2 regions of the Streptomyces sp. NPDC007872 genome follow, and region 2 is predicted to be linked to the other one. Evidence: riboswitches for the same ligand, from Rfam matches in the RefSeq annotation. Region 2 holds a riboswitch; the other holds the start of a gene.
The links. A riboswitch is a leader RNA that binds a small molecule or an ion and turns the genes downstream of it on or off. The one in region 2 is predicted to bind S-adenosylmethionine.

Region 1 (5,007 bases), on a different contig from region 2:
GCGACCTCGTCTGCCCGATCCTCGTAGCACTCTCACCTTCCGAGTGCTAACGCCAATGATTAGCACTCGCCCCATGAGAGTGCAAGCCGTTCCGGAGGAACGTCGATGGGGGGTGGCGGTCGGGCGACGGGAGGGCGCAAGCGACTCTCGGGTTTCGGGAAGGGAGCGGGAAGGGGCGGCCAGGGTCGGAGGGGGGTCCGGGAACGCGTGAGGGGCCCGCGTCCCCTGGGGGATGCGGGCCCCTCGACGGCGTTGCGTCGGTGGCCGATCGCGCCGCGCTCAGACGGCGAGCTTGACCATGTCCGCCTGCGGACCCTTCTGGCCCTGCGAGATCTCGAACTCGACTCGCTGTCCCTCTTCGAGGCTGCGGTAGCCATCCATCTGGATCGCGCTGTAGTGGACGAAAACATCCGCACCACCGTCGACCGCGATGAAGCCGTAGCCCTTCTCCGCGTTGAACCACTTGACGGTGCCCTGAGCCATGCCTAACTCCCCTATTACTGGCCCTTGCGCGGGGCCGCACTTCACGAACCCCGGGTCAGACCCTGCGCCGGAACGCGTCGACCGCCGCTGAATGTATCTGTCCAACTGCCCTCTGCAACAGGCCATTCGGGCGAGAATTCTGGGCAGCACGGAGAGGAGAATTGGGGAGGTTCCCCTGAATCGCGGGGCAAGTCGGGCCCGGCAAAGCGCGCAGAAGGTGCACAACGCGCACACAGTTTGACTGCTTCTTGTCAGGTCGAGGCGCGTTTTCATATGCACCCGGCATGAGCAGTGGAGGGGGCTTCCCCAACTCTACCGCGCTCAACCATGCAGAATTGCCCCTTCCGCTTATGGACGCGGAAGGGGCAATTCAAGAAAGACGGGACAACGGGTACCGCTCGGGAAACGCGGCTCAGCAGCCGCCGGCGACCGCCGGGATGATCGAGACGCCGGAGCCGGCCGGGGTGGCCGTCTCCAGGCCCTGCTCGAAGCGCACGTCGTCGTCGTTCACGTAGACGTTGACGAAGCGGCGCAGCTTGCCCTGGTCGTCCAGGACGCGGGCGGCGATGCCCGTGTGGTTCTTCTCCAGGTCCGCGATGACCTCGGCGAGGGTCGCGCCCTCGGCCCGGACCTCGGACTGCCCGCCGGTGTAGGTGCGGAGGATGGTGGGGATGCGGACGTTCACTGCCATGGCTTCTTGACCTTTCGGGGGACCGGAGGAGTTCAGTGGGCCAGGCCGGCGTCGCGGAACGCGTCCAGGCTCGGGCGGATGGTGACGGTCTCCCGAGAGGTGTCGGCCACCGCGTCCAGGGTCTTGAGCCCGTCGCCGGTGTTGATGACGACGGTGGTGAGCTCCGGGTCGATCAGGCCGTTCTCCACGAGCTTGCGCGCGACGCCGACGGTCACGCCGCCCGCGGTCTCGGCGAAGATGCCCTCGGTCCGCGCGAGCAGCTTGATCGCGTCGACGACCTGCTCGTCGTTCACGTCCTCCACGGCGCCGCCGGTGCGGCGGGCGATGTCGAGGACGTACGGGCCGTCGGCCGGGTTGCCGATCGCGAGCGACTTGGCGATCGTGTTCGGCTTCTGGGGCCGCACGACGTCGTGGCCCTCCTTGAAGGCCACCGACACCGGGGAGCAGCCCTCGGCCTGGGCGCCGAAGATCTTGTACGGCTTGTCCTCGACGAGGCCCAGCTTGATGAGCTCCTGGATGCCCTTGTCGATCTTGGTGAGCTGGGAGCCGGACGCGATCGGGATGACGATCTGGTCGGGGACGACCCAGCCGAGCTGCTCGCAGATCTCGTACGCGAGCGTCTTGGAGCCCTCGCCGTAGTACGGGCGCAGGTTGACGTTCACGAAGCCCCAGCCCTCGCCGAGCGGGTCGCCGATGAGCTCCGAGCAGAAGCGGTTGACGTCGTCGTAGTTGCCCTCGATGGCGACGAGGTCACCGCCGTAGACGCCGGCCATGACGACCTTGCCCTCCTCCAGGTCGTGCGGGATGAACACGCAGGAGCGGAAGCCGGCGCGGGCGGCGGCGGCGCCGACGGCGCCGGCCAGGTTGCCGGTGGAGGAGCAGGAGAGGGTGGTGAAGCCGAAGGCGCGGGCGGCCTCGATGGCCTGGGCGACGACCCGGTCCTTGAAGGAGTGGGTCGGGTTCCCGGAGTCGTCCTTGACGAAGAGCCTGCCGGGGGCGACGCCGATCTCGCGGGCCAGGTTGTCGGCCTTGACGAGCGGGGTCCAGCCGGGGTTCAGGTTCGGCTTCTCGGCGACGTCGGCTGGGACGGGCAGGAGGGGGGCGTAGCGCCAGATGCTGGCGGGGCCGGCCTCGATGCGCTTCCGCAGCTCCTCGGGGTCGCCGACCGGCAGGTCGTACGCGACTTCGAGCGGTCCGAAACAGAGCTCGCAGGCGAAGATCGGGCCGAGGGCGAAGACTTCACCGCATTCGCGACAGGAGAGCCCGGACGCGGAACCGAGGTCGACGGTGGTGGCGGGTGCGACGGTCTGTACAGCCATGGAGGGGAGGCCCTTTCTCCTCATCTTTCTCAATGGCGAATTTTTCGCCATGAGACGGATTTGGCACCTTCCCTAGCCGGGGGCCTCGGTGGATCACGAGACGAACCGACTGGAGGGTTGCCGGGGCTTCAACGGGCCGTTTCCCTCTGCCCCTCTGGATGAGCGGTATTCGATTGTGGAAGCACCGGGACTTTCGTTCCCGTGCTCCGACGCGGTCGCCACCCCGACGTGCGCGGGGTCGCTGCGTTGTTCAAGACTGTAACCGAAGGCCCGGGCGCTTGGACGGCCCGTCCGAACCGCGAGATGGAGATCACGTGCTGGAAGAGGTGGAGCGCTGGCTGTCCCGGCGGTCCTGGTCCGTGGCGGACCGGCCGCTGGAGCGGATCCTCGCCGCCAAGCGCTCGACGACGGTCAGCGTGGTGCTGCCGGCGCTGAACGAGGAGGCGACCGTCGGGGACATCGTGGGCGTGATCCGCCGCGAGCTGATGTCGGAGGCGGTGCCGCTCGTCGACGAGCTGGTGGTGCTCGACTCGGGCTCCACGGACCGCACGGCGGAGGTCGCGGCGGCGGCCGGGGCGCGGGTGGTGGCGCGCGACGGCATACTCCCCCGGATACCGGCCGTGCCCGGCAAGGGCGAGGTCCTGTGGCGGTCACTGATGGTGACGGGCGGGGACGTGGTCTGCTTCGTGGACGCGGACCTGCGGGACTTCTCGGCGGACTTCGTGACGGGGATCGTGGGCCCGCTCCTGACCGACCCCGAGGTGCACCTCGTGAAGGCGATGTACGACCGCCCGCTGGGCGACGCGCCCGGCCAGGGCGGCCGGGTGACGGAGCTGATGGCGCGCCCGGTGCTCAACCTGCACTGGCCGCAACTGGCCGGCTTCGTGCAGCCGCTCGGCGGCGAGTACGCGGCCCGCCGCTCGCTCCTGGAGCGGCTGCCCTTCCCGGTCGGTTACGGAGTGGAGCTGGGACTCCTCGTGGACGCGCTGCACACGGTGGGCCTGGACGGGCTCGCGCAGGTGGACGTGGGGGTCCGCAAGCACCGGCACCAGGACGGGCACGCGCTCGGCCGGATGGCGGCGACGATCTACCGGACGGCGCAGCTCCGGCTGTCGCGGGGGCACCTGGTGCGGCCGTGGCTGACCCAGTTCGAGCGGGGGGAGGCGGGCTTCGAGCCGCGGACGTACCCGGTGGACACGGAGGAGCGGCCGCCGATGACGGAGATCGCGGAGTACGCGCGCCGCCGCGTGGCGTAACGCGTTCTCATGACCCGTTTTACATACATTCATCTGCCATGGGTTCCATGGGCTTCGGGCGAGGTGCGGGCAGGGTACTGACGACGGCGGGCGTGGCGGCGGCCGCACTCCTGGCGACGGCGACGGGCGCGGCTCCCGCGCCCGCGCCGGAGTCCGTCTCCGCGCCCCCGGCATCCGTGCCCCCGGCCTCCGTCTCCGCGCTCCCGGCCTCCGTCCCGGCCTCCCCGGCGCCGGGCGCGCACGGCGGCCGGTCCGTCACCCCGGCGCGGGCGCGGGGCGGCGAGGAACGGCTCTGGCTGTTCGGCGGCCTGGTGACGGCGCTGGCGGCGACGGGCCTGGTGGCGAGGGCGGCCCTGCGCGACCGCACCGACCTCTGAGGTCCCGCGAAGCCCCTCCCGGGCTCCCGCTGACGCTCCGTGGCCGAGATCCCCCCGTCTTGTATACGTACGTTTGAGCGTTTACGGGACGGGCTAGGTTCGCCACATGGCTACTGTGCTCGTCGCATCCAACCGCGGTCCCGTCTCGTACGTGCTCGGCGAGGACGGCTCGCTCGACACCCGCAGGGGCGGCGGCGGTCTGGTCTCCGGCCTGAGCGCCGTCTCCTCGCAGGACAGCGTGTGGGTGTGCGCGGCGCTCGGCGAGGGCGACCGGGAGGCGGTCCGGCGCGGGGTCGGGGAGCCCGGCGTGCGGATGCTGGACATCGACCCGGACGTGTACGCGGACGCGTACAACGGCATCGCGAACTCGGTGCTGTGGTTCCTCCACCACCACCTGTACGACGTCCCGCGCGAGCCCGTGTACGACGCGGAGTTCCGGCGCCGGTGGGAGTCCTACCGCGCCTACAACCGCGCCTTCGCGGAGGCGCTGGCCGGGGCGGCGGACGAGGGGGCGGCGGTCCTGGTGCAGGACTACCACCTGGCCCTGGTCCCCGGGCAGCTCCGCGAGCTGCGCCCGGACCTGCGGATCGCGCACTTCACCCACACCCCGTGGGCGTCCCCGGAGTACCTGCGGATGCTGCCGGACGACATCCGCGAGGAGCTGCTGTGGGGCATGCTCGGCGCGGACGAGCTGGGCTTCCACACGACGGCCTGGGCCGAGGCCTTCGCGGCGGGCGCGGACGTGACGGGCACCGGGACGCGCGTCGCGGTGCACCCGCTCGGCGTCGACGCGGAGGAGCTGCGGGCGCTGGCGTACCGGCCGGCGGTGGACGAGCGGCTCGCGGAGCTGCGGGCGGAGGTCGGCGACCGGAAGACCATCG
Region 2 (5,007 bases):
GCTGATCTTCCTCGCCGGCATGTTCGTGCACATGATGCGCGTGTTCTTCACCGGCGCGTTCCGCAAGCCGCGTGAGATCAACTGGCTGTTCGGCTTCCTGCTGTTCTTCCTGGGCATGTTCACCGGCTTCACCGGTTACTCGCTCCCGGACGACCTGCTCTCCGGCACCGGTGTCCGCTTCATGCAGGGCGCGATCCTGTCCGTGCCGGTCATCGGCACGTACCTCTCGATGTTCCTGTTCGGAGGGGAGTTCCCCGGCGGCGACTTCGTGGCCCGGTTCTACTCGGCGCACGTGCTGCTGCTGCCCGGCATCATGCTGGGCCTGGTGGTCGCCCACCTCATCCTGGTGTTCGTCCACAAGCACACGCAGTTCGAGGGCCCCGGCCGCACGAACAAGAACGTCGTCGGCATGCCGCTGCTGCCCGTGTACATGGCGAAGGCCGGAGGCTTCTTCTTCCTGGTCTTCGGCGTCATCGCGGTCATCGCGGCGATCGCCTCGATCAACCCGATCTGGGCGCTCGGCCCGTACCGTCCGGACCAGGTGTCCACCGGCGCCCAGCCCGACTGGTACATGGGCTTCGCCGAGGGCCTGATCCGCGTCATGCCGGGCTGGGAGATCAACCTCTGGGGCCACACCCTGGTCCTGGGCGTGATGATCCCGCTGGCGATCTTCCCGGCGGTCCTCGCCGCGATCGCGGTCTACCCGTTCATCGAGTCCTGGATCACCGGCGACAAGCGCGAGCACCACATCGCGCAGCGCCCGCGCAACGCTCCGACGCGCACCGCCTTCGGCGTCGCCTGGATCACCGCGTACATGATCATGCTCGTGGGTGGTGGAAACGACCTCTGGGCGACCCACTTCCACCTGTCGCTGAACTCGATCACCTGGTTCGTGCGGATCTTCTTCTTCGCCGGTCCGGTCATCGCCTTCATCGTCACCAAGCGGATCTGCCTCGGCCTCCAGCGCCGGGACAGGGACAAGGTGCTGCACGGCCGCGAGTCGGGCATCATCAAGCGCCTGCCGCACGGCGAGTTCGTCGAGGTCCACGAGCCGCTCAGCCAGGGCGAGCTGCACCGCCTCACGGCGCACGAGCAGTACGAGCCCGCCGCGCTGCCGCCGGCCGTCGACGAGAACGGCGTCGAGCGGAAGGTCGGCCGCCTGGAGAAGCTGCGGGTCAAGCTCAACAAGGGCTACTACGGCGAGGACAGCCAGATCGCCAAGCCCACCGTCGAGGAGTACAAGGAGATCCAGAGCGGCCACGGCCACCACTGATCACCCGACCCTCCCGGCTTTCCGGAAGTCGCCACGGCGAGAGCCCCGTCCATTCGATGGACGGGGCTCTTCGCCGTCCCCGGGGGTCGATAGGGTGGGCCCGTATCCGTACGTGACCGACGCCCAGGAGCTGCCATGAGCGCTGCGATCCCCGCTGGAGGACCTACCACGGCGGGCCGCTCCTGGCCCGTCGTCCTGGACGGCCTGCTGTCCGGCCGCGACCAGAGCGCCGAGGACACCGCCTGGGCCATGGACCGCATCCTGCGGGGCGAGGCCACCGACGCGCAGATCGCCGGCTTCGCGGTCGCCCTGCGCGCCAAGGGCGAGACCGTCGAGGAGATCGCCGGCCTCGTCCGGACGATGTACGAGCACGCCAACACGATCGAGGTGCCCGGCCCCTCCGTCGACATCGTCGGCACCGGCGGCGACGGCGCCAAGACCGTCAACATCTCCACCATGTCGGCGATCGTGGTCGCCGGCACCGGCGCCAAGGTCGTCAAGCACGGCAACCGGGCGGCCTCCTCCGCCTCCGGCGCCTCCGACGTCCTGGAGAAGCTCGGCGTCAACCTGGAGCTGACCCCGCGGCGGGTCGCGGAGGTCGCCGAGGAGGCGGGCATCACCTTCTGCTTCGCGGTGAAGTTCCACCCGGCGCTGCGGCACGTCGCCGCGGCCCGCAAGGAGCTGGGCATCCGGACCACCTTCAACTTCCTCGGTCCGCTCACCAACCCGGCCCGCGTCCGGGCCCAGGCGACCGGCGTCGCCGACGCCCGGATGGCCCCGATCATGGCCGGGGTGCTCGCCGAGCGCGGCTCCTCCGCCCTGGTCTTCCGCGGCGACGACGGGCTCGACGAGCTGACCACCACGGCCACCTCGCGGGTCTGGGTGGTCCGGGACGGCGCGGTGCGGGAGGAGGCCTTCGACCCCCGGGACGCCGGCATCGACCTCGTGCCCGTGGAGGCGCTGCGCGGCGCGGACGCCTCGTACAACGCCGACGTGGCCCGCCGGCTGCTCGCGGGGGAGACCGGCCCGGTGCGCGACGCGGTGCTCCTCAACTCGGCGGCGGCCCTCACGGCCCTCGCCCCGGGCGACGGCACCCTGGTGGAGCAGATCCGCGCCGGCGTCGACCGGGCCGCCGAGGCGATCGACTCCGGCGCCGCCCGCCGGGCCCTGGAGCGGTGGATCGCCGTCAGCAACGCGTAGTGTTCCGGCCATTGGCCGTACGACCCCGGTCCAGCATGCGGACCGGGGTCTTGCGCGACGGCGATCATGTGGCAGGATGCTCTTCAGGTCACGAGTGACAGCGTTTTGGCCCCGGCTTGCTGTCCGGCAACCCTCCGTCCGTGGCGGGGTGCCCCGGGTGATGACCAGGCCGTAGGCAGCGAGGTCTACGGCAAGCGCGGACCCCTCGAACACCAGGGGTCCTGGTCTCTCGAGGAGCTTTTTCCGTGAGCAAGCGAATGCGATAGGGCGAGTCCGCCCCTTCTTCACCCTCGGATCAGGGTCCCTTCCGCGTACCCCCACGTCTTCCGAGGCCTCACCCGTACCCCGCCGCGTCCGGCCGCGTACGGGATCCACCGAAGCCATTCCGCACCGCCCGCCGGGAGATACCGCCATGTCCGCACGCCCGAACGCCGCCGCCACCGCCGTCACCACCGTCGTCGCCGAGGCCGTCGAGACCGCCACCGAGTCCGCCGACCCCTGCTGCGCCGCCCCGCTGCCCGTCCTCGGCCGGGACGTGACCGTCCCGCTCGTCACCGGCGGCGAGGTGACCTACGCGGCGCTCGACTACGCGGCCAGCGCCCCGGCCCTCCAGCGGGTCTGGGACGACGTCGCCGCGTACGCCCCGTACTACGGCAGCGTCCACCGCGGCGCCGGCTACCTCTCCCAGCTCTCCACCGACCTCTTCGAGAACAGCCGCGCCACCGTCGCCGAGTTCCTCGACTGCCGCCCCGGCGACCAGGTCGTCTTCACCCGCTCCACCACCGACTCGCTCAACCTGCTCGCCGCCGCGGTCCCGGCGGACTGCCAGGTCTTCGTCTTCGAGACCGAGCACCACGCCTCGCTGCTGCCGTGGGGGTCCCCCCACGCCCCTGGGCGTGGGGGGAGCGACGCCCGGGTCACCTATCTCGACGCGCCCCGGACGCCGGCCCGTGCCGTCGAGATCCTGGAGCGGGCGCTGGCGGCCCGCGACCCCCACGGCCCCGCCCTGGTCTGCGTCACCGGCGCCTCCAACGTCACCGGCGAGCTGTGGCCGGTGAAGGAGCTGGCCGCCGCCGCGCACGCCCACGGCGCCCGGATCGTGCTCGACGCCGCCCAGCTCGCGCCCCACCACCCGGTCTCCGTGACCGAGCTCGACGTGGACTGGGTCGCCTTCTCCGGGCACAAGCTGTACGCGCCCTTCGGCTCCGGCGTCCTCGCGGGCCGCGCCGACTGGCTCCAGGATTCCCAGCCCTACCTCGCGGGCGGCGGCGCCTCCCGCAAGGTGGCGCGTCGGGCCGACGGTGGTGTGGACGTGGAGTGGCACACCACCGCGGCCCGGCACGAGGCCGGTTCCCCGAACGTCATCGGGGTCTACTCGATCGCCTCCGCCTGCAAGGCCCTCACCGAGGCCGGCTTCGACGCCCTCGTCGCCCGCGAGGACCACCTGATCGCCACGGTCCGCGCGGGCCTGGCCGAGGTCCCCGAGGTCCGGGTGCTCTCGCTCTTCGGCGACGACGCCCCCCGCGTCGGCGTCATCTCCTTCGTCGTGGAGGGCTGGAACAGCTCCCACTTCGCCGCCGCGCTCTCCGCCGAGTACGGCATCGGCGTCCGCGACGGCCTCTTCTGCGCCCACCCGCTGGTCCGCACCCTGCTCGGCAGCGACCCGCAGGACCCGGGCGAGTGCGGCGCCCCCGAGGCGGCCCCCGGCGAGCGGTCGCTCAACGCCATCCGGGTGAGCTTCGGCGCCGGTACGCCCGACGAGCACGTGGAGCGGTTCGTCGGCGCCGTGAAGGAGCTCGTCCGGAACGGCGCCCAGTGGAAGTACCGCACCGAGGACGGCCGCTGCGTTCCCGACCGCGGCTGATCGCTCACTCGTACGGGTGAAGGGGCCTCCCGACCGGGAGGCCCCTTCGCCGTTTCCGTGCGCGCGGAGCCTCAGGACTCCAGACCGATGGCGAAGGCCGCCTCCAGGTCGTGCTGCGAGTACGTGCGGAACGCGACGTGCGTGTCCGTGGCCTCGACGCCCGGGATCTTGCTGATGCTGCCGGGGATCACGTCCGCGAGGTCGTCGTGGCGCGGCACCCGGACCATGGCGATCAGGTCGTACGTACCGGTCACCGAGAAGACCTCGCTGACGCTGTCGAGCGCCGCGATCGACTCGGCGATCTCGGGGATGCGGTCCACGCTGGTCTTGATGAGCACGATCGCGGTGATCACGGCTGGCTTTCTCCCTCGGTCGCCGCGGCTGGGGCTTTCACTCTATCCCCACCCCGGTAGCGCACCCAGGCGTAGAGGAAGCCGATCGCGAAGCCCACCACGTGGGCCAGATAGGCGACGCCGGGCCCCGCGCCCGCCGCCCGCGCGGCCATCCACTGGAGCGTGAACCAGAAGACGAGCACGATCCAGGCGGGGAAGCGCAGCGGCAGGAAGAAGAGGAAGGGGAAGAGGCTGGTGACCCGGGAGCGCGGGAAGAGGAAGAGGAAGGCCCCGAGCACCCCGGAGATCGCCCCCGACGCCCCGACGAGGGTCTGCTC

Region 1: it holds a riboswitch for S-adenosylmethionine, as region 2 does, so the genes downstream of both, thrC (threonine synthase) here and ACFYNX_RS08920 (aminotransferase class V-fold PLP-dependent enzyme) in region 2, are expected to answer to the same signal.

Annotation. Positions count from the first base shown of each region.
Region 1 is NZ_JBIAEA010000004.1:142,368-147,374, reverse strand. Features, by position in the region: gene ACFYNX_RS15195 (cold-shock protein) at 280-483, opposite strand; gene ACFYNX_RS15190 (MoaD/ThiS family protein) at 896-1,174, opposite strand; gene thrC (threonine synthase) at 1,207-2,517, opposite strand; SAM riboswitch class I at 2,511-2,658, opposite strand; gene ACFYNX_RS15180 (glucosyl-3-phosphoglycerate synthase) at 2,808-3,749, shown strand; gene ACFYNX_RS15175 (hypothetical protein) at 3,788-4,126, shown strand; gene ACFYNX_RS15170 (trehalose-6-phosphate synthase) at 4,233-5,007, shown strand, end outside.
Region 2 is NZ_JBIAEA010000002.1:831,070-836,076, forward strand. Features, by position in the region: gene ACFYNX_RS08910 (cytochrome bc complex cytochrome b subunit) at 1-1,273, shown strand, start outside; gene trpD (anthranilate phosphoribosyltransferase) at 1,409-2,473, shown strand; SAM riboswitch class IV at 2,560-2,676, shown strand; gene ACFYNX_RS08920 (aminotransferase class V-fold PLP-dependent enzyme) at 2,886-4,337, shown strand; gene ACFYNX_RS08925 (Lrp/AsnC family transcriptional regulator) at 4,409-4,690, opposite strand; gene ACFYNX_RS08930 (rhomboid family intramembrane serine protease) at 4,687-5,007, opposite strand, start outside.